DNA from 3 places in the Paenibacillus sp. SEL3 genome. Region 2 is predicted to be linked to each of the others. Evidence: riboswitches for the same ligand, from Rfam matches in the RefSeq annotation. Region 2 holds a riboswitch; each other region holds the start of a gene.
The links. A riboswitch is a leader RNA that binds a small molecule or an ion and turns the genes downstream of it on or off. The one in region 2 is predicted to bind cyclic di-AMP.
Positions count from the first base shown of each region.

Region 1: linked by a shared signal. The riboswitch ahead of ACYCS5_RS21505 (hypothetical protein) and the one ahead of ACYCS5_RS14910 (G5 domain-containing protein) in region 2 are both predicted to bind cyclic di-AMP.
Region 3: linked by a shared signal. The riboswitch ahead of ACYCS5_RS15305 (C40 family peptidase) and the one ahead of ACYCS5_RS14910 (G5 domain-containing protein) in region 2 are both predicted to bind cyclic di-AMP.

Region 1 is NZ_CM137725.1:4,663,355-4,671,225, reverse strand. It holds gene kdpB (potassium-transporting ATPase subunit KdpB) at 1-1,460, opposite strand, end outside; gene kdpA (potassium-transporting ATPase subunit KdpA) at 1,498-3,174, opposite strand; gene ACYCS5_RS21505 (hypothetical protein) at 3,586-3,981, opposite strand; cyclic di-AMP (ydaO/yuaA leader) riboswitch at 4,097-4,269, opposite strand; gene ACYCS5_RS21500 (glutathione peroxidase) at 4,736-5,221, shown strand; tRNA gene ACYCS5_RS21495 (tRNA-Leu) at 5,368-5,450, opposite strand; gene ACYCS5_RS21490 (hypothetical protein) at 5,793-6,014, shown strand; gene ACYCS5_RS21485 (helix-turn-helix domain-containing protein) at 6,140-6,523, opposite strand; gene ACYCS5_RS21480 (helix-turn-helix domain-containing protein) at 6,617-6,991, opposite strand; gene ACYCS5_RS21475 (MarR family winged helix-turn-helix transcriptional regulator) at 7,177-7,632, opposite strand; tRNA gene ACYCS5_RS21470 (tRNA-Leu) at 7,796-7,871, opposite strand, start outside.
Region 2 is NZ_CM137725.1:3,213,384-3,221,254, forward strand. It holds gene rsmI (16S rRNA (cytidine(1402)-2'-O)-methyltransferase) at 1-545, shown strand, start outside; gene ACYCS5_RS14895 (AbrB/MazE/SpoVT family DNA-binding domain-containing protein) at 670-924, opposite strand; gene ACYCS5_RS14900 (HD domain-containing protein) at 1,256-2,539, shown strand; gene ACYCS5_RS14905 (TatD family hydrolase) at 2,582-3,352, shown strand; cyclic di-AMP (ydaO/yuaA leader) riboswitch at 3,554-3,836, shown strand; gene ACYCS5_RS14910 (G5 domain-containing protein) at 4,108-5,256, shown strand; gene rnmV (ribonuclease M5) at 5,403-5,948, shown strand; gene rsmA (16S rRNA (adenine(1518)-N(6)/adenine(1519)-N(6))-dimethyltransferase RsmA) at 5,956-6,840, shown strand; gene yabG (sporulation peptidase YabG) at 6,896-7,792, shown strand.
Region 3 is NZ_CM137725.1:3,319,662-3,327,532, forward strand. It holds gene ACYCS5_RS15280 (flagellar motor protein MotB) at 1-264, opposite strand, end outside; gene motA (flagellar motor stator protein MotA) at 257-1,051, opposite strand; gene ACYCS5_RS15290 (hypothetical protein) at 1,239-1,532, shown strand; gene ACYCS5_RS15295 (4a-hydroxytetrahydrobiopterin dehydratase) at 1,650-1,949, shown strand; gene ACYCS5_RS15300 (GNAT family N-acetyltransferase) at 2,028-2,534, opposite strand; gene ACYCS5_RS15305 (C40 family peptidase) at 2,837-3,337, opposite strand; cyclic di-AMP (ydaO/yuaA leader) riboswitch at 3,343-3,480, opposite strand; gene ACYCS5_RS15310 (hypothetical protein) at 3,757-4,584, opposite strand; gene ACYCS5_RS15315 (M1 family metallopeptidase) at 4,596-6,608, opposite strand; gene ACYCS5_RS15320 (YwhD family protein) at 6,733-7,239, shown strand; gene ACYCS5_RS15325 (PTS sugar transporter subunit IIA) at 7,678-7,871, shown strand, end outside.

The sequences.
Region 1 (7,871 bases), 1.4 Mb from region 2:
ACAAAGTCGTCCACACCCGCTTCTCGAGCAATTGTAGCTGCTGTCAGCGGATTATCTCCGGTACACATGATCGTACGGATACCCATTTCCCGGAGCTGATCAAACCGTTCCTTCATGCCTGGCTTCACTGTATCCTTTAAATAAATAATACCGTATATCTGATCATCTAGCGCGACTGCCAACGGTGTACCTCCTTCAGAGGCTACCTGATTCGCTTTTTCCTCCAGATCGGCTGGAACACTGCCATTTTGCGATACGACCCATTGCCGAACGGAATCCACTGCGCCCTTGCGTACCTTTCGTCCATCGGCCAGATCCAGACCACTCATCCGGGTCTCCGCCTTGAATTCGATAAAGGTTCCACCTGCCGCCAAGGATTCATCCAACGTATGCTCCTGTTTGCGCATCAACTCGAGAACCGAGCGACCCTCTGGCGTCTCATCCTTCATAGAGCTAGTCGCTGCCCACTTCACTAGCTCTGCCTTCTCCACGCCCTCTACAGGCACGAATTCACTCGCCATCCGGTTCCCGAAGGTGATTGTACCTGTTTTATCCAGAATCATCGTGTTGATATCCCCAGAAGCTTCTACCGCCTTGCCTGACATGGCTAGCACATTAAACTGGGTGACCCGGTCCATACCGGCAATCCCGATGGCTGACAACAGTCCTCCAATCGTGGTTGGAATCAGACAGACTAGCAACGAAATCAGCACAGGAACAGGCAAATCAATGTTAAAATGACGGGCAATCGGCGCTAGCGTAACTACCACAATTAGAAAAATAATCGTCAAGCTAATCAGCAAAGTGTTCAGCGCAATCTCATTCGGCGTTTTTTGCCGCTGAGCGCCTTCCACGAGCGAAATCATTTTATCAATAAATGTCTCGCCCGGCTCTGTCGTAATCCGCACCTTAATCCGGTCACTAACCACTCGCGTTCCGCCGGTTACCGAGCAAAAATCACCACCCGATTCCTTGATGACCGGAGCCGATTCTCCCGTAATTGCAGATTCATCCACCGAAGCCAAACCTTCAATGACCTCACCATCGCTTGGAATCATTTCACCCTGGGAGACAATAACTACGTCCCCCTTACGCAACTCGGTTGAGCTAACCACCTGAATGTCATTTCCGACGAGCTTGTTAGCTTGCGTGTCCTGCTTGGATTTTTTTAAAGAGGCAGCTTGTGCCTTACCCCGCCCCTCCGCGAGCGCTTCGGCAAAGTTGGCAAAAAGCAACGTAAACAACAGAATAACAAACACGGCCAGGTTAAAGCCTATTTCCTTGTCAGTTCCAAAATAACCGGGAAACAGTAACATTAGCAGCACGACCAATGTACCGATCTCCACGACGAACATGACAGGATTTTTCATCATCATCATCGGATTTAATTTTATAAAGCTATCCTTGATCGCATGCTTCAAGATGCTTCTGTCCAGCATGTGTTTGCGTTGTTCCTTCATGGTCAAACACCCCGTTCATCCATTCTCATTTTCTTCTTCACATGGTCAAAAATTCAGCAACAGGTCCCAATACGATGACAGGTAAAAAGGTCAACGCACCAATCAGCAGCACGACTCCGATCAGAATGGCTCCAAATAACTTGTTGTCCGTGCGCAGTGTCCCCGTCGTCACCGGAGTCGGCGCTTTGGCATTCAACGAAGCCGCCACAGCCAACAATGCAATCATAGATACATATCGCCCGAAGAACATAACCATCCCCGTTGTTACATTCCAGAATACGTTGTTATCTGAAATACCTTCAAACCCCGAACCATTATTTGCGGCAGATGACGCATATTCATAGAGCACCTGAGTCAACCCGTGATAGCCAGGGTTAGTGACCGCATCATATCCCCAATGACTCATAAACGCAAGCGCAGTTGGGGCGAGAATGAGAAACGGATGTACCAAAATGGCAATGGCGATCAGCTTCATTTCCTTGCCTTCAATTTTCCTTCCCATAAATTCCGGAGTTCTCCCGACCATCAGTCCGCATATAAACACACCCAGAATCGCATACATCAGCATATTCATCAGCCCGACACCCTTGCCGCCAAAAATGACGTTTAGCATCATTTCTCCCAAAGCAGCCATGCCACCTAGCGGGGTTAGTGTATCATGCATATTATTGACCGAACCTGTCGTTGCCGCTGTTGTGACCGCAGTGAATAAAGCCGATTGTCCAATACCGAAACGAACCTCTTTCCCTTCCATGCTTCCCTGAGAAGCATCCACACCCAGTGTCTGGATTAACGGATTACCTGTCTTCTCAGACACATACGTAATGGATAGAAAAATTAGAAACAATACCATCATGGAGCTAAAAATAATCCAGCCCTGCTTACGATTACGGGCAAACAATCCAAAGGTATACGGCAACGAAGCCGGCATTACCCACATTGCCAAAATTTCCAGCACGTTCGTCCAAGGACTTGGATTCTCAAAAGGATGCGCAGAGTTAGCTCCCGCATAACCGCCTCCGTTCGTCCCCAAATGCTTGATGGACTCCAGAGAAGCAATAGGTCCCATAGAAATTTGCTGTTGTGTTCCGCTAAGCGTCGTAAGATCCGCCGTAGGCTGTAGCGTCTGTGGTATCTTCAATCCCACCAGCACCAGCGTAAGCACAAAGGCCAGCGGCAGGAAAATCCTTATAATAGCTTTAATAAAATCTTGAAAGAAATTGCCCATCCCTTCACCGCGCCGCGTCAATCCTCTCATAAAAGCCGCAGCAACCGAAAAACCGGAAGCAGCCGAAGTGAACATCATCATCGTGACGAACGCCATCTGTGTCAGATACGTAAGCCCGCTTTCTCCGCTATAATGTTGGAGATTCGTATTCGTCATAAAGCTGATTACCGTATTAAAAGCTAGTGATGCTTCCATATTACTGTTTCCAGCCGGATTACCGGGAAGCATTCCCTGTAAACGCAACAGCAAGTAGCTGATTGCCACAAGCACGACGTTCGTAGCAATGAAACTCATAACATACGTAGTCCAACGCATGCTCTCCACTTTCTTCAAGCCTACTACCTTATAAATCAGCTTTTCTGTTCTGCCAAAAATCCGATCCGTCCGATTCGGTTCATTCGAGAATACATGATACATATATGTACCCATTGGCTTTACCAAGAGCAGCAATATAACGATCACAATTCCAATTTGAAGCAGCTCCATCCTCTATTCCTCCTTCAAAATGCTCCTGCGTTTGGAACAACAGACCCGATTAGACCATCTATGAAGTGCACACGTTTGCGAAAACCTGCTACCAATGATGCTTTAATGCTCAGATCTGTTGTTCTTCGCCCGCTCTATCCCTACAAGTGACTAGAACTTTTCAGGGTTCAGGAGTGCGTAGATTAAATACATAAACACAATAGCCGTAAGCCCGAGTATAACGATCATCCTCTTCGTCCTCCTTTAGAGGTCTGCGCATCACACCAGCGTACAAACAGCAGTATCACTCCATAACTCACAGCCATGACGAGCAGCATGTATATATCCATCATGTTTATACCCTCCGTATCGATCCTCAGATCGCCATTCTTATTCCATCATAAAATCATAAAACAACTATGTCATAAGTGCTTATCCGTTCAGCAGAAAACCCACCTCTCCGTTCAATGTGTAGATCACATGGTCCGCTCCCAATCCCCGATAAATTCCTTGTGGATTACAGCCGTGTGTAATAACATAGATCGATTCCGATGTTAGTGGTCGACATATTTGCAGGAAACGGCAAGTCAGATTCAAGCTGTTCTCGAACAAATACACACTACCAATTTCTTTTTTTGGAAAATTCCATTTTCCCGCTTGCATGGTATTGATGCGGACAATGTGCTCCACACCCATTTTTTTGAGCTGTCGTTCCTCCTGGGCGCTATTCGTGAGAACTGCAAACGCCAATTTTTTGAAAATAAGCAATTTCACAAAACTTCTGCCCGCTTCATTCGGTGCAGTGACAATAATTAACCGACCTTCCATCAGTAGCTCCTCTCCCGGTATAAAAAGACAACAAAAAGAAGCCGAAGGAAAAAGGCTTTCCTCCGGCTTCTGACATATCCATGATAAAATAAACCATGGCTGCACACGGCGGTTTGTTGCCTCTCCCTGTACGCTTACGAGGTTAGCTGTCGGATTCGGACGTGAGAGTCGCCCTATTTCTGGCACTTGACCGGAAAATTCACCCCATGAGACACACGGCTTCCAAAGCCGTACAGTCTCGATTGGTTCCCCCGCTTTTGCAACTGCAAAATTCAGCGCTATAGACATTTCGTTGTTGCTTCATTCAAGTTAATTTGAAATTACGTCTTGAATCATACACCCGCGCATGGAAGACTGTAAAGCTCAACTGCAGGGTTATAAATCGGGCTTTAGAGCATAGAAGATTAATAATAACGCTTACAATGCAACTATGCTTCTCACATCTCCTTTAATCTCTGTTTTTCATCCCTTTTTGAAAATGACAAGCATGTCAATATTGGCGTAGGGTAAAGCGTTATTGGCCTTTTTTTGTAAAAAGAGAAGAAAATACGCTATATGTACCAGCTAAACACCGATTGAACCCGCTTTTATAAGAAGAAACACCTTAATTCGCTCCATTTGCGGTGCGATTTACTGTTTTGAGCAAAATACGATTTTACAGCGCCTGAAGGCTTTATACAGCTTTTCCAGGCTTGCAACCCTTCTTTAAATTGTCTAAAATTTAATTGCTGAATATTGAATGAGGAGAGATGCTATGACCGTTTATGAATATGATGCGCAAACCCTGCAAGGGAAACAAATTCCGTTATCCACATTTGAAGGGAACGTTCTTCTTATCGTGAACACTGCCAGCAAATGTGGGTTAACCCCCCAATACAAAGCGCTACAAGAGCTATATGACCAGTATCATGAACAGGGGCTCGAAATTTTGGGATTTCCCAGCAACCAGTTTGCCAAACAAGAGCCAGGTTCCAATGAGGAGATCTCCGAGTTTTGCCAGATCAATTATGGTGTCACCTTTCCGATGTTCGCCAAGACAGATGTCAATGGCGATCAAGCACACCCCTTATTTCGCTACCTGACCCAAACAGCTCCGGGGGTATTAGGGTCCAAAGCGATCAAATGGAATTTCACTAAATTCTTAATTACAAGAGAAGGTAACGTATTTAAGCGCTATGCACCGCAAACCACGCCAGATAAGCTGGCGGGAGATATAGAGAAGCTTTTGCAGCAAAACTGATATTCTTCATTATCACAGTTAATAAACGACCTGTTGCAACCGTGGCTTCCGTGGCTAAAGAATATAACGAAAAATGCTTAATAAAAAAAAGCATCCTTTCACGTAAACCGTGTCAGGATGCTTTTTTAACTAGATCTTGCATATAATGCGGTCGAGAGGACTCGAACCTCCACGGGCGTACGCCCACTACCCCCTCAAGATAGCGTGTCTGCCATTCCACCACGACCGCAAATCATAATGTATTGAGGCAACAGATTTATTATACTCTCTCATCAACTATTTGTAAACAAAAATATTATAATTATTTTAACTTACATATATGAGCGATAATAATACCGTCCTGCATAAAGATAACCGCTTGCTGAACTATGCATTAATGTTGCCCCCTTACGGATTATCAGAACCACCTAGCACTTAACTAAGTAATTAATTTGACGAAATAACGTATTTACGATTGTAAAAACACGTATAAAAGTGTATCATAGTTTCAGATGGTTAATTCTAACATGTTTACTGATGATTATTATAACATACCAATTATTCCGTAAGAATCCGTAAGGGGCGATTTCTTTTGAACAACAAAATGCCTGTCACCTCCTTCGGGTGGGCCATCAAACAACGGCTTGTCGAACTTCGACTGGATCAGAAAACATTTTGTGAGACACACAATATTCCGCCTTCACGCTTGTCCAATCTGATTCACGGCACCCGCAAAGCACAAAGGTACAGAAAACAAGTTGCTGCAATTCTGAACATCGACGATAACGATTATAAGGAGGCATCGCCACTCTAAATCCAACAAGCATTCCAGTTACATACAGGTCATTCCATATCACCAAGAAACCAAATAAACCCGTAAAGCGAACCCCTCCAGTTCGTTTACGGGTTTTCAACCCAGACAATCTTTAGCCAAAAAAATCATTCCGGCTTTGTTTTATCCTTCTCACTTTTTTGCTTACGATATTTCGCAAATTCAACATATTCTAAAATAAAATTCTGTTCTTCCGTCTCAAGATCTTCTGCCTGGCAATTCAATGGCCCCATCACTCCAAAAAAATAAGCAGCCTTCTGCTCCTGAAGTACGCCTTCTCCCGGCTTAATCCCTTTCATTAACCAATCGAGCGATACATTAAAAAAGTCCGAAATCTGAATTAAATGAGTGGTACCCGGCGTTGTTTTCCCCCTTCTCCAATCACCGAGATTCCCTGAACTGATTTTAAGCTTTTCACAAAATGCCTTCTTGGTCATTCCCCGATCTTTAATCAAAGCTTCAATCCGTTGATAAATAGTTTGATCTCCCAAAATGTTTCCCCTCCGAAACAGTAACTTTTTCTGAAATAATTTTCATTTTTCAGCCTTACTCATTAGTAATCCCCATTAAATCCTAAGCAACCATTACCCCATAGTAGAATTGCGCTGGTTTTTCTCTTTACGAAAGCGGGTAAATTCAATATACTCAAGTATAAAATTTCTTTCCGCCTCACTAAGCGGTTCCCCCTGGCAATTCAGTTGCCCTGAAGCGTCAAAAAAATAAGGGTCTTGCGACTCCTTTAGCACCTCACCCTGTATATCTCGACCCAGCATAATCCAGTCCAGACTCGCATCAAAAAAAGAAGCGATTTCAATGAGTTTATTCGTGCCCGGCGTCGTTTTTCCTCTTTTCCAATCCCCGAAGTTCCCTGTACTAATGCCTAACTGCTGGCAGAACGCCTTTTTCGTCATTCCCCGTTCCTTGATGAGTTCCTCGATGCGATGGTAAATAGATTGCATAGAAGTTCCTTCCTCCCTAGCAGGCTCTCAAATAACGATATCATGTTCTCTGTTCCCATTTCAAAGATCACGTATGCTAAAATTACCGAATTATGTATGTTGGTTTCCATTATACCACAACACGCAACAAAAACCGCCTGTTTTCCGAAGAAAGGGCGGTCTTTAAGCCAGTCCACTTACGCCAATCACGTAGCAGAGTTGTCGATTTTAAGTAAAATATGCTTCAATTCATTCAAAGTTTCACTCAGATGCAATAAATCTTCTTCTGGCAGATACACCAGTCTTTCTTGAATTTTATTGGAGAAGGTATGAAATACCTGTTCACAAAAAGCATCGCCTTCCTGTGTAATCGCCACATTCACGACTCTGCGATCCGAATCACACGACTGGCGGTCAGCCAACCCATGCTCCACCAGTTTGTCCAGAAGAGGAGTCATGTTCGGACGTGAGACATTGAGCTGTTTGGATAAATCAGATACCGTAGACGAACGTACTTCACGCAGGAGCATTAGCACCTGAAAGTTATTAGGCGACAAGTGTAATGGGAAATCGAGCGGACCGTAGGTGAAAAATTTCTTCTTCACAATCGGAAACAAGCCCAAAATATTTTCTGATATATTTCCTAACAGTTGAGTGTCCATATTTTTCACCGTCACTTCATAAGTTTATACTTATCATTCTATAACATTATGGCGTTATATTATACTATGGAATCATTATTTCATCATAATCATTACTTTATTACATCATTACACAAATAAAAAAAGCCTCTACCGCGAGAGACTTTTCCGTTCATTCCATTGATGCGGTCGAGAGGACTCGAACCTCCACGAGCGTACGCTCACTACCCCCTCAAGATAGCGTGTCTGCCATTCCACCA
Region 2 (7,871 bases):
AGCTGGCACTGGAAGCGGGAATTAGCGTCATCCCCATCCCAGGAGCGAATGCGGCACTATCTGCTTTAATTGCCTCAGGACTGGATACAGAAAGGTTCACCTTCGCTGGTTTTCCACCACGGGAGAAAAAGGACCTAGAGAAGCTGTTGCTATCGTTTCAGGTATCTCACGGCACAATTATTTTTTATGAATCGCCTCATCGTATTGTGAAGACATTGATGGTGTTGAAGGAAACATTAGGTTCACGCAAAGTGGTGCTTGCGCGTGAGCTGACCAAGCTGCATGAGGAATGGGTACGAGGAACCGTGGAGCAATGCCTTGCTAAACTAGAGGAAAATCCACCGATTGGTGAGTATTGTCTAGTGGTTGAAGGAAAAGACGAAGAGGAAGAAGAACAGGAACGTCAGGCATGGTGGCAGTCCTTATCTTTGGAGTCCCACGTCGCACATTACGAGCAAGAGGGACTTACACGCAAGGACGCAATGAAGCGTACAGCCACAGATCGTGCAATCTCCAAGAGAGATGTTTACAACGCACTCTTATGAATATCTGCCTAAACAAAAAAGGGCCTTCCAACGGTTGGGTTCAAACCGTGGAAGGCAACAAGGAGTGTATATGAAAAAGGTTAGAATTAACAATATCTGATAAGTCTATTATATACTAAAATTCTCAGTTTGTCACAGGTGTTGGGATTTCAGAAATGCAATCTTGGCAAACAATTTTCCCTTTGAAGTAAATTACGTTCTCAGCATTACCGCAGAAGATACAAGCAGGCTCGTATTTTTTAAGCATGATGCGTTCGCCATCAACATAAATTTCCAACGCGTCTTTTTCCCCGATTCCCAGGGTACGGCGCAATTCGATTGGAATAACAACACGTCCGAGCTCGTCGACTTTTCTTACAATACCAGTGGATTTCATCATAATAAATCAGGCTCCTCTCGCCGTTTAAAATAATATAAGTGTCATGATTCGACAAAATTTTCTCTTTTCTGATATTTACTATACCAACGATTCCCAAAACAGTCAACCTAAAAAATGTAGTAACAGTCTGATTATGCAAAAGTATTTAGATTAAAGAGCTTTACTCATGTGCATTGCCTTATCTTATTGATGATTTATTCAATTTGTCGATTTGGAAATGTCGAAAAACTATAATTCGACATATTACGACAAAGAATGTCGAATGAGGGAAATGCTTTAGGATTTTATTGTATTTTAATCCATTATTCCGAATATTAAAGGAGCTGATATCTTGCACCAGCCACTCAGTGAAGAAAAAGTATTTAAAGACCCGGTACATAATTACATTCATGTTCAGGATACTGTGATATGGCGGTTGATCAACACGCCGGAGTTCCAACGTTTACGCCGCATACGGCAGTTAGGCACATCGTATCTTACGTTTCATGGAGCGGAGCATAGCCGTTTTTCACATTCATTGGGCGTATATGAGATTACGAGAAGTATTATTTCTCAATTTGAACGTGGAGATTTCCCAGATTGGCCGAAAGAGGAAAGGCTGGTTGCTCTGTGTGCAGCTCTATTGCATGATGTGGGGCATGGCCCATTTTCACATTCAATTGAGGAAGCCTTTCATATGAACCATGAGGATTGGACATGCCGCATTGTACTGGGAGACACGAAGATCAACGCCGTGCTACGGCAAGTCGACGAGAAGCTTCCACAAAAGGTGGCTGCAGTTATAGCCAAAACGTATGATAAGCCGATTGTTGTTAACTTGGTGACCAGTCCGCTAGATGCCGATCGTATGGATTATTTGTTGCGGGATGCTCATTCGACAGGTGTCAACTACGGCACGATTGATTTGGATCGTATTTTACGACTGTTGCGTCCTCATAATGGGAGAATTGTTGTGAAGGAATCAGGCATGCATGCAGTAGAGGATTATTTAATGTCACGCTATCAGATGTATTGGCAAATTTATTTTCATCCTGTAACACGCAGCTCGGAGATCCTTTTACGTAAAATTTTCAAGCGAGCAAAGGAATTGTTTAAAAACGGATATGAGTTTGGTTTTCTGCTGGACCCGCTGCCGGATCTGTTGAAAGGAGAGCTTACAGTAGAGCAATATCTAATGCTCGATGAGTCATTAATTCAGACCGTATTTAGCCAGTGGAAACGAGAAAAAGACGAAATTTTAAGTGATTTGAGCAGCCGCTTTATGGACCGTAGATTGTATAAATATGTAGAGATTGAAAATATGGATACAGATACCATTGACAGTATTCGGAAAGCTTTGGAAGAGGCTGGTTTGCACCCTGAATATGATTTTGAAATTGATTTTCCGACGGATCTTCCTTATGATGTGTTTCGGCAGGGTGGCTCGACGGACAACCAGATTTTACTGCTTGGACGTCAGGGCGAGGTGAGTGAAATATCCGAAGTTTCGGAAATTGTGCGCTCCATAAGTGGTATTCACCGAGGGAAATATCATATGTATTTTCCCCAGAATAAATTGAACGCGGTAAAAGACAGGCTTCCTGCCGAAATAAGGAATTATTTTGTCAAAGAATAGACAACTATATAGAAATGTAAGTAAAAAAAGGAGATGTAAACCTTGGATTTGTTCGACACTCATACTCACTTGGATGCGCCACAATTTGACGAAGATCGTGAAGAAGTTATAGCACGTGCTGTCGAATCAGGAGTAACGCGGATGATCAATATCGGATTTAATCGTGAGACCATTCCATCCACCATGAAATTGGCCGAGACGTATGATTTTATTTATGCGGCAGTTGGATGGCACCCGCAGGATGCGATTGCAATGCAAGAGGGCGATTTAGAATGGATTGCATCGTTATGCAGTCATAAGAAGGTCGTAGCCATCGGAGAGATCGGTCTGGATTATTATTGGGATACATCACCGAAGGATGTTCAGCATCGGGTGTTTCGAAATCAAATTGGTCTGGCTCGTGAGCTCAAAATGCCCATTGTTATTCATAACCGGGATGCCCATGAAGATATTGTTAAGATTTTGCGTGAGGAAAAAGCGAGTGAGATTGGCGGAGTCATGCACTCCTTTTCTGGGAGCTGGGAGACAGCCCAAATGGTGCTGGATATGGGATTTCACCTTTCCTTCGGTGGTCCTATTACGTTTAAAAATGCCAAGCAGCCAAAAGAGGTGCTGGCACAGGTGCCACTGGACCGTCTGCTCATTGAAACGGACGCGCCCTACCTGACGCCGCATCCGTTTCGCGGGAAGCGAAATGAGTCTGCGCATGTGAGACTGGTAGCAGAGGCTGCAGCCCAAATTAAGGGGATTACAGTGGAGGAATTAGTGTCAATAACGACCCAAAATGCCTTGGAACGATTTGACATTCAATAAAAAAGCGAAGAAATCGATCAAAATAAAGAGATAGACGAAGCTAATCATGAATTTGTTGCAGGAAACTCGAGAATATTACAATATTTTAACCGAATATTTTGAAAAATGTACTTGAAACCTGCTTTACAACATGCATAGAAACAGGATATCATCTTTTCAGTGAATTGTTGTTTGAATGTAAACATCAACAAGTCATTTCATGAACCAGTCTCGCTGAGTCCCTTTTACAGGGAACGGGGGAACCGATATGGCTTACAGTACGTCCGGCGTATGTGCAAGAAGGGAACGTCCCTTTCGCCAGCCGGCTCGACCTAATTTCTTTTCCCGGATGGGATTGAACAGGTGGAGGAGCCGTATTTCGATTTCTTTCTGGGTCTTCGGGGTGAATGTGAAGGCGACCGCCATGAGCGGTTGACCCAAGCTAGGGCGACTCTCTACGTCCGAACCCGACAGCTAACCCCGTAAGCGTAACAAGAGAGAAGCCATCTCGTGCATGAGTTTTCCCGCATATTCACACATGCCGGAAGCCACGAAAGAGCTCTCTAGTCTCTTTCTTTGGCTTTTTTTGTTGTGAATAAAAGAAAATCTGTCATCATACTGTGGTTAAACAGGGGAGGACAGCATGCCGCGAAGACGGGTACATGGTGCAGGACAGTCGCAGTTTGGGCTTGTCTTGTAGAAAATCTGTTATAGTCACGTCAAATCTCAACTATGTCTTACTCCAGACGGCGGGCTATGTAAGGAGGACGGAGGAAATGGGCATTTTCCAAAAAGAGGAGACCCATGAGTCACGCTCATCCAGCATGTCTTACGTATTGCGTTGGAAGCAAGAGAATGTGCGCCAGGCTGCTTTGGTTGCTATTTTTCTAATCGCGCTAACGATTATGATTTCAATTCTGATGTACACGCAATCTAAAAAACAAGTCTTTTTTGTCATTGATGGCAAGGCATCTGCGGTAGAAACCCGGGAATCCAAGCTTCAAGATTTGCTGAGCGAGCATTCCATTTCACTTCAGCCGCATGATACAATTTCTATGCCGCTAAATGGAGCAGTACAGGATGGGGACCGCATAGTCATTAAACGTGCCAATCAAGTTAAAGTATCTTCAGGCAATGAGACGAAAAAGCTGTACACAACAGAAAATACAGTAGAAGGTGCCATTCGTACCTCGGGCTATAAATTATCGTCAACGGATAAAGTTTATCCTGCGTTGGATGCCTCTGTTTCGTCTAACATGGACATAAAAATCGTCCGTGTGAAGAAACAGCAGGTCGAACAGAAAAAACAGGTGCCTTATCAGGTCATCAAAACGGCCGATCCAAGTCTTTATAAAGGCGATAATCGGGTCATTCAAAGCGGCAAATCGGGTGTGGTAGTCCAGCACGTTCAAAAGGTATATCATGATGGAAAGTTGGTATCCAAACAGCTGGTTAACAAGGAAGTTGCACAGAACCGTGTGGATAAGGTTATTGCGGTAGGAACGAAGAAAAAGCCGGTCGTTCTTGCTGCTTCCGTCGGTCCCAATGATGCGGTTAAGACAACAACGGTTAGTTCGGGCAGTGCTGTCCGTAAAGCAGGCGTCAATTTTAAATATAGCAAAGTTTTACAAAATGTCTCCATGACGGCGTATTCCTCACAGGAGCCAGGTATCGGTACACGTACTGCATCCGGCACGCGCGTGACGGAAGGTCGTACCATCGCTGTCGATCCGAGTATAATTCCAATCGGCTGGTGGGTGTATATCGAAGGGGTGGGCTTCCGCCGTGCGGAGGATACCGGTGGCGCGATTAAAGGCCACAAAATCGATGTGTATTATGAGAGTTTGAGCCGAGCCAACCAATTTGGTCGTAAGCACGGTAAAACCGTATATGTTATCGGACCGGTAAAGCCTGAAATCAACTAAAACAGGTTGTGTATGTTGAGGGCAATGCGATAGTATTAACAACATAGTTATGCCATGCTAAGAAGAGGATATCCTCTTCTTATTTTGTTTTCAAAAGCAGGGAAAGATAAATATAGCTTGCTGTGTAGCAGTGGAGGGAAATGCAAATGATCAAGGAAGTGATCGTGGTAGAGGGCCGGGATGATACGGTGGCCATTCGCCGCGCTGTTGAAGCGGATACGATAGAAACTGGCGGCTCAGCCATTAATAAAATGACGCTGCGTAAAATTGCATTGGCGCAGGAGCGGCGGGGGGTCATCATTTTAACCGATCCCGATCATGCAGGGGAGCGCATCCGTAAGATTATTGCTTCCAAGGTACCCGGCTGCAAGCAGGCCTTTATACCCGAGGCAGAAGCGACGCGCAAAGGAGATATTGGTGTGGAGAATGCCTCACCGGAAGCGATCAGACACGCTCTCGCACGGGTTCATACGACAGTAGAAGGCGCCGACCCGCTGATTGAGTGGGCGGACCTGATTGATGCTGGACTTATCACCCACCCCAATGCTGCTGCACGCCGTATGGCCTTAGGGAATGTGCTGGGTATTGGTTATTGTAACGGAAAGCAGCTACATAAACGGCTCTCTGTATTTCAGATCAGCCGCGAGGAATTTGCCGGAGCGCTGGCACAAATTGAAAGTGAAGGATTGTGATATCCGTATGACAGGAATTCAAGATATAGCAACACCGCGGCGTACAAAGGAAATTATTCAACGGCACGGTTTTTCGTTCAAAAAGAGTTTGGGACAAAATTTCCTGATTGATCAAAATATTCTCAATAAGATTGTGAATGCTGCCGGATTGGATGAGACGAAGGGCGCACTTGAGATTGGTCCTGGGATTGGCGCTTTGACCGAGAAGCTGGCGCAATCGGCCAAGGTAGTTACCGCTGTTGAGATTGACCAGCGGCTACTGCCAATTCTCGAAGAAGTGTTGGCCCCTTATGAGCATGTGAAGGTACGTCATGGAGACGTGCTGAAGCTGGATTTACGCGAGGTGTTTGCAGCTGATTTTGCAGACGTGAGTAAAGTAAGTGTCGTGGCTAATCTGCCGTATTACGTTACTACACCGATTCTGATGAGGCTACTGGAGGACAAGCTTCCTTTGGAGAATATCGTCGTTATGATCCAAAAAGAAGTGGCTGAGCGTATGGCTGCGTCTCCTGGAACGAAGGATTACGGTAGCCTGAGCATTGCAGTACAATATTACAGCGAACCTGAATTGGTCTGTATTGTACCGAATACAGTATTTATTCCCCAGCCAAATGTGGAGTCTGCAGTCATTCGGTTGCGTGTACGGGAAGCCCCTCCGGTGGAAGTGGTGGATGAGAAGCACTTCTTTGAAGTGGTTCATGCTGCTTTTGCCCAGCGTCGTAAAACGATTTCCAATAACTTAAAAAGCCGATTCTTCACCAAAGAGAACAAGGACACGTTGGAGCCGTTGTTGCAACAAGCTGGTATTGAACCCTCCCGTCGAGGAGAAACGCTAAGTATTGAGGAATTTGCGCGTCTCAGTGCTGTTCTGGTGGAAGCAGGTATATCCTAAGCTGGAACCAAACTGTGCATTCACCCATACGATATACGAGGGGTGATACAGTGTGATGAGTTTAGGAGACTTGGTCGTTCGGAAATCGTACGGCGGAGATGTCACGTTTCGCGTTGAGGACATCCAGCGGGATAAAGCGATCATTAAGGGAATAGAATTTCGGTTGCTGGCCGATTCCCCGGTGAACGATCTGGTCAGAGTGCCTGCAGACCAGATTAGCGGTAAGACTCAGCAGGCTCACATTAAGGCTGGTGAGTCTCTTAATCTGTTGCAACGGGCACGCCAGCAGCAAGCTGCTCGTAGTCAGGCAGCTCTGGTTGGGGACTGGAGTGATCCAGTCGAGTCAACGTATTTTGAAATGCCGGGAAAGGTTCTTCATCTGGATGGAGATCCCGGCTATTTGAAAAAATGTCTCAGTTTATATGAACAGCTCCGTGTTCCTGCAGAGGGACATCACGTTCATGAATCGGCAATGGCGGATACGTTGTACCGGCTGCTTCCCCGTATCCGTCCGGATATTGTAGTGATTACCGGACATGATGGCGTGCTAAAGCAGCCACAGCCTTACGATTTGTACAGCTTGAAAAGTTATAAAAATTCGCAAAATTTTGTGGCGGCAATTCAGGTAGCAAGACAATATGAACGTCATCTGGATTCGCTGACCATTGTAGCGGGGGCGTGCCAGTCCCATTTTGAGGCGCTGCTGCGTGCGGGAGCGAACTTCGCCAGCTCACCAGGGCGTATCCTGATTCACGCGCTGGACCCCGTTTACGTGGCTGCCAAGGCGGCCTTTACTTCGATCCGTGATACGGTGAATATGGGGGACCTGTTTCACCAGACAATCAGCGGCAGTCGCGGAGTGGGTGGAATTGAAACCAGAGGAAGCTATCGCATCGGCCTGCCGAAGCTTGAAAATTTGTCAACGCTTAAAGTAACGCCTTCTGCAATCTAGGATTCAAATGTGCCAATAGGATTGACTTGAACAAAAAGCCTCTGCTTTCAGAGGCTTTTTGTCATTTTTTATATAAATT
Region 3 (7,871 bases), 110 kb from region 2:
GGGTTGTGACACTTGTTCTTTATTTTTGCCCATATCCATGGATTGTGACGACGGATTCGCAGCTGAGTGATCCAGCACGCCAGTGCCGCCATTAAAAGCTGCACTCAGGGATTGAGCCATAGTTTCAAATTTTTTGGCGTCGAGCGAGCTCATACCGAATAAGACAATGAAAAGAGCCAACAGAAGGGTCATTAAGTCGGAATATGGCAACAGCCAGCTTTCGTCAGCATGCTCTTCATGCGGTTCATGTCTCTTTTTACTCACTGGAATCGCCATCCTTCTGGGTCATCGTAGCCCGTTCGGTCGGAGTCAGGAAGATCGTCAGTTTCTGACTGATGGCGATCGTCGATATCCCCGATTGAATGGAAAGCAGACCTTCGACCATCATTAATTTAAGCTCGACTTCTTTTTTGGATAACCGTTTCAGCTTGTTGGACATCGGATGCCACAGGACATAACCTGTAAAAATACCGAGCAACGTCGCAATGAAGGCTGCTGCAATGGCATGAGAGAGCTTTTCCATGTCACTAAGGTCGGCCAGAGCGGCGATCAGACCTACAACCGCACCGAGTACCCCGAGCGTTGGAGCGTACATACCGGCTTGGGAGAAGATCAGCGCGCCAGAGCGATGTCGATCCTCGGTGGCATTGATATCCTCCATTAGAACGTCCCGTACGAATTCCTGATCATTGCCGTCAATAATCATTCGCATGCCGCCACGCATAAAGGGATCGTCGATTTCCTCTACCTTGGATTCCAAGGCGAGCAGACCTTCACGACGGGTAATGGATGCCCACTCGGTAAACGTACCGATGAGCTCTTTGCGGTCTAATAGTTTTTGTTCGGTAAAGATAACCTTGAACAGCTTCGGAATCCGTTTGATTTCTGCCATCGGGAAGGCCATAAATATACTCGCTGCCGTTCCGACGAAAATAATCATGTAAGCAGCGGGATTATTGACCAGATTGACGACCGGAGCGCCTTTTAAGATCATCCCGACGACCAGTGACAAAATCCCGAGCACAAGTCCGATAATGGTTGAAATTTGCATGATACACCTCATCCATGAGAATAGATTTTGAATCCTTTCATGCCGCCGGGGTCGTCCTTGCCCCAAGCGCGTCATTACAAGACGGATTATAGTATTTATCGACAAAACTCTCTTTTTTGTTAAGTGCGAATTTCCGGTATAATAAGGTGATTATGTATTGAATGGCGGAACCATTGGAGGAAATGGCATGGGAGTAAAGCATGGACGTGAGTATGAACAAATTTTGAACGATTTGACAGAGGCTGTGGGGCGCATCCCAGATAGCTATGAATTTTTTGAGATGGAAGCAGAAGATTGGGACAGGCTGGACCCGGCGGGACGTCAGGAAGTCAATGAAGCTTTGGCAGAAGACTTATTTTATGCACTGGGTACAGAGCCCACAATCACTGTAGGGAGTGGCGTTGTGATCTATGAGCCGGAGCAGCATCGTATCTATGTACTGATTGGGGACGAGGAGCTGACGTCAGTCCCTTTGATTTGAGGTCCGTCTTATGGATTTATCAACGGGGCCGTGGTAATATGTACACCAATATATCGTAGTTTTGGCCGTATTTAAGCGGTCGAAAGGCTTCCGTATAAACGGGGAGGAGTTCGTAACATGCCTTTTACACAAGAAGAGATTGAAGCACATCTGGAGAAACTGGAGGGCTGGGAGCTGGAGGAAGGACGTTGGATCGTTCGGAAATATAATTTTTCCAGTTTTATGAAAGGGATTGCATTCGTGGATGAAGTTGCCGCTATATCTGAAGCATTCAATCATCATCCATTTATTACGATTGATTACAAGACCGTGACTCTGCGTTTGACCTCTTGGGACGATGGCGGTATTATGGCCGTGGATATTAAGGAAGCCCAACAATATAATGAAGCTTTTGAAAAAATGCGTAGCAGTCATTGAGCTTGTAATGTTCTGTCGTATGATGATAAAAGCGCCTTCGCTATACAACATCGTGGTTGTATGCCGAAGGCGCTTTTATCATAGAACCTGGGTTGGGTGGTCTGGACGATATACCATACAATAAAACGGTTTTTTTCCATCGGGAGTCTGGCGTTCATAGGTATCTGTAAGCTCAAATCCAGCCGCCTTGTAGGCCCGAATAGCACGCCCATTCCAAGTGAGCACCTCTAGATCAATTTCATTCTTCGGGTTGCGTCGTTGGGCTTCCTCTGCAATGGCACGGACAAAATCTGATCCTTTGCCATGTCCGCATCTTTCAGGATGCATGCCAAGACCTAGCCGGGTCACACCGATCATAGGAAAATATTGAGCAAATCCTGTCAGCTTGTTCTCTTCATCCAGTACGGCAACATATTGCTCTTGGCGAAGCGTGGGACTCCCAAATTCGACTTCAAGCGCCTTCATTTGTTCCCAGGGGAGCCAACCGTATATGTTATAAGGTGGATCATAGCGCCACTCACAGATTGCAGCCGCTTGATGCTCGTCCATCGGTACGATCCGATAGTTGGATATTGAGGCCGGCATGTGTTCCATCCTCCTTTTACAGGTGCTTCAATCATTAACAACAGATTGTAGACAAGTCGCAGGGGAATAGCAAGCGTGTTTATTTTATACCCAAGACGGGTATACATTCAATAAGAAGGAATTACTGCTCATATGCTCCCCCAGCGGTGACGGTAAAACCGACGATGTTCGCTAAAATTGAAACCTTTTGAGGTGTCAGTTCGTCAGTAAAGATAATCATTGCTGATGTTGTGGACATAAAAAGCCGCAATTCGATTCCGGCAGAATCAAATTGCGGCTAGAGTTAGCTTGCTGTGCGTTAGTTATTCTACGTTGTCGTCATCAGGAATATCTGAAGCTACAGAATGGTAAGCGTCTGTGCTCATAATTCTTTTTGCACCGACATAGCGGTTAGCGTAATAATTTTCGTTCAGTGAGCTAACTACTACACCACGTGAAGTCGAGGAGTGGGCAAATTTCCCTTCACCTACGAAGATACCTACATGGGAAATGCCTCTTCCTGTGGTGTTGAAGAACACCAGGTCCCCAGGCCTCATTTCATCGCGGGATACAGAAGATCCCATTTTGAATTGTGATCCAGATTGATGCGGAAGTTTAATTCCCAGTTTGTTGAATACATACATTGTGAAGCCGGAGCAATCGAATCCCTCGAGTGTAGTGCCTCCGCTTCTGTAGTTCGTTCCTTTGGCATCTTGGATGACCTGGTCCATCTTGGAGTCTGCAAATGCACTGCCGCCACCGAATGTAAAAGATGTAAAGGCAATGGCAAGACTCATAGCTGCGATCGTTAGCTTCTTCTTCAAAAAAAATATACCCCTTCCAATGCCTGCGAGGTTAGCTTAAGGATTCGGTAGAAGGTTCCCCTATGACCACTCTGTTGCGAGATCAATTCACCCAAACTGGTTCCCCCGCTTCCTAGGTGCCAGGAATTAGGCTTTACTTAAGATGTGCACCTTGGAGAGCAGTATTCACAATAACGATATTTTTGAGATAAAGGTTACAATAAAGATTACAAAGTTGTTACTATCAGTTCACTGCGATTATTGTAACAAAGTCGGCTGGCTTTGGCAAATGTTTCATTGCAAAAAGTTACAAAAAAAATCTGCTCCTAATGTCCCAGGAACAGATCTTGTTAACAGTATTCAGTTATGTGCCGTTTGCGCGGTTATGCATAAAGTTTTTTCGACAGACGGAAATGAAGTGATTAACATAAAGGAAGGGCTTAGCTTCTACTGGAGATATCGGTATGCCATAGTCTGTACTGCGAACTGATATGCCACAGCCTGACCAGACTAGTAACAAAATGATACGATTGTTGGAGAATGAGCGCGAGCATGCCAGTCCAAATCATTGCCACGGTGCCAAATAGACCGAAGACCAGCAGCACACAAGCACCGAGCAAAAGGGATATACCGACAGCTGGGAGAAGCTGGCGAAAGAAGGCGAGCAGGGACGATAGTATGGCGTGACCACCGACAGTGCCTAGTTGCATATACAGGATGCACTGCCGAATGAACCATCCGTATGCCATCCATCCCATGGCATAGGGCAACAAGTGCAGCAGGTAAGAGGGAGATTGAAGCGTACCTGCTACAATAGGGTAGAGTCTCGGTACTACCCAAAAGGCGGGAATCAGCAGCAGTCCCAACTCGATGATGTAATACAACAGCGACGACATGCCATGGCGTTTCATACCTTTGAAAAAGGACAGGCTTTGCGGCTCAGTCGCATCGGTATGCAGGCTTTGATATATTCCGGCTCTAATGAAGGGAGTGATTAGTATGCGTAGTACAGTCGCCCCTAGTAGTATCCACAAATACACATGTACTTCCCGGCTGTCCATCAGAGCAATCTGGCTCTCCATCCAAAACAAGGTCTGTCCCAGCTCGTTTTGACCCTGATCAGGATAACGGAGCAATAGCGGGATAACGGCAGACTGCACCAGTCGATAGAGAAACACCCCCCACAGTAGTCGATACAGAAATAAAATGATAACGATATAGAATCGTATGCGCACCAGCGCCCAGCCCTCTTTTATAACAGTCCGCATCTATAGACACCTCACCATGACAGACTTCCAAGCAGTGTCTCCAACAGCTTGGTTACACTTATACTCCAACGGGTTTGTTGCTTTTCGTCCAATTCGGCTTTTAGGGTATTGTTAATATGCTTGTTCTCCAGTGCAATGGTATATAGGGGATCAAGGGTTACATAGGAAACGGGAGAAGTACTTTTGATCCGAAAAGTTGTGCTTTTGCCCGCACCGTCCCAAGCCTTGAATTTCGTGGTTCCATCCTTGAAGGTAAATTGGACAGGGATCTTGGGATAATCCGCCCCTTTTTTGCTGACCGTCACGACTGCTTCATATCCATTCTCCAGCTTGTGGTTTGTGATGTGATCCACTGAAAAGTCCGCCATCTGGCCGTCATATACATACTGTTCAAAATAGTGGCTCCATGAGCGTCCGGTGACTCTCTCCACGATACGTTGAAAATCCTGTGAGGACGGATGCTTAAATCGGTACGTCTGGACGTAGGTCCGCATAATGCGATCCATTTTTTTCATACCCACCTGACGTTCAATGCCCCGTAGTACCAGCTTGCCTCGAGAGTAGGCATTTTGCGCGTACTCAGCAGCCGAGCCGTACTTCCATGACTCACGGTTTAGCGGCTGTGGGGAGGATACCTGTCCCGATTGTAATGGCAAGTTGGGGGTAAGCCCATATTCTTGCTCCATAAGTCGCTCCTCTGCATAGGAGGTGAAGCCTTCATCCAGCCACGGCTCCTCAAATTCATTATTGGCTACCATTCCATAGAAATATTGATGTCCAATCTCATGAACTAATGTCCGTTCCAGACTATAGCCAGGATTGAGATTACCCGCAGCAGCGGCCGTGATGAGTGTCGGATACTCCATGCCGCCAGCTCCATTGCCTGATTTAGGTGGAACCACGATGGACAGGGTGGAATATGGATAAGGCCCGTACCATTTGCTGTAGTACAAAAGAGCGGCCTTCGCTGCGCTCATATAGCGTCCTTTGAGCTCCTTGTGCGATGGGTCAAGGTAGAGCTTGATTTTGACACCAGGGACTTCAGCAGAAGAAAAGGGTTCTTCTACGGCTACAAAGTTGGGTGAAGCGGACCAGGCAAAATCGTGTACATCATCGGCATAAAATTGATATATTTTTTGGCCGTTCTGTCGGACGGCACCACGGGTGGGAAATCCGGTCGCTGCTACGATATGAGTTTCAGGCACCCGAATCCGTACGCTGTAAATTCCAAAATCGGCATAAAACTCGGAGTTACCATGATACTGGTGGAGGTTCCAGCCCTCCTCGGCGCGTCCACGCTGCCCTGCAGTCTCGTAGACACTGAGCTTCGGGAACCACTGTCCTGCCATTACAAAATCATCTGTCCCACCCATACGAGCAAAGATGGCAGGCAGTTTTACCTCAAACTTCATATATAATGTGATTTCTTCGCCACCTCGTACTGGCTTGGGTAGACGCACCTTCATGAGCGAACGGTCGCCTGCGTTACCGTCATCTGGCTGCACATATTGGATGCGATGCATGAGGGATAAACCGTCTTCTGTTTTTAGTTCAGTCAGCGTCATAGAGCCAAAGCCGTCTTTGGGCATGGTGTCTCCGCGCAGCTTTCCACCGGATTCCTTCATAAAGGTGGTTTCCATGGAAGAGAAGGCGTTCGGGTATAGATGAAGATACAGATCATTCACGGTTTTCTTGCCCGGATGTTTCCAGGTCAGTGTCTCAGTGCCTCGCAAAACCTGTCCCTTTTCCAGAGATACATCAATGTGGTACTCTACCACCCGTTTGCTGAGGATTTCTGTAGCGGGTTGTGGAGGGTTCTTGGGCAGGTCAGGCAGGATGTTTGCCCCTAGAGGCTTGCCCACATTTGGGGCAAGCGCAGACTCAGACAGGGAGCCGTATAGTGGTTGGCCTATGGACTGCGGGTCGGATTGCGATTGGGGCTGCCAGGCAAACCATAACGTCCCTGCGAGGAGACCGAGGGCTAGTGTAGACAATAAAACGATTTTAGTGCGTGCTGGGGTCATACAATGGATACCTCCCGTTGACAAGCATCTACAGCATGTATATGTTTGCTTTCAGGAGATTATTAGTTAAAATATTTATAGTGTAGAATGAGTGTGAAGACGGAAAATGGAGGTCTAGTGACGCATGAGTGAAAATCAGCCGGACGGCAAAAAACAGATTGCACTGAACATTGTCAGTGGCAAGAGTAAACATAAGGGTTTCGGCGCAGGCTCAATTGACCTGAACAGCATGTCACCGGTCATCATTGACCGAGGAGAGGCGAAAATTGATATCGGTGCCATGCATGCCAAAAGTAAAGTAGAACGTGGTATCAAGTTCTCTACGAATAAAGAGGACGTACCGAACGGACGCCAGGTATGGCTCGTATGGGTAGCTGTGGACCGTACAGCCGAAGGACGTATGTACGGCGGCGCCACCGCCTGCGAGATGCTGATTGACGACGAGGCCAAACGCGGCTGGAAAATCCTCGCCGATCACGTCAACCGTATGGATTACGCGCTCAAGCGTCGTTTCATGCTGGAGGATCTCGGCAGCGAAGATAAGGCAGCGCTCAAAAGCCTGCTCATTTCGCATAACGAGGAATGGTGGGACGCTTCGCCTGAGGAATTGAAGCAAGCGCTGGAAGGGTAGGCCAAGCGTTAACACGATTCCAGTGTACACAACTGCTTAAAGAGCAGTCGGCAGTAAGGTTCAGAAGTAGACCGATACCTTGGTTGGGGGCGGTCTACTTCTTTTTCATGTAGGTAAGCAATGCTGAATGAACATGCCAAACATGATCATCAAAGAAATTGCTGGAAAAGTATACTATAAAAAATCTGTTTTTAAGAGATAAAACACTTAAATCCGCAATTTGTTAGAGCACCTCCAAGTTACATGAAAATTATTGTAACAGATATGTAGTTATGAACTGATAGCTCCTTGACATCCTGGAAAGGCATTCACTATAATTCAGATAGAAATCGCTTCCACTCTTCTTTCTATTCATTTTGTGGAACCGGTTCCTTGAAAGATGTAGTTAAGTCCTATTTACTGTTTATGAATGTAATCTCTAAATAAGGTGGCATCGTTATGTTTAAATGGTTGAAAAAGAAGGCGGCTCCTCGTATTGAAGAATTCGAAATGATAGCACCAATCAAAGGAAAAGTGGTTTCCCTGGAGGAGGTTCCAGATCCTGCGTTCTCTACGAAAGCTATGGGGGATGGCATCGCTATTCATCCGTCTGAGGGTAGGGTCACCGCTCCTTTCGCGGGAAAAGTTGCCCA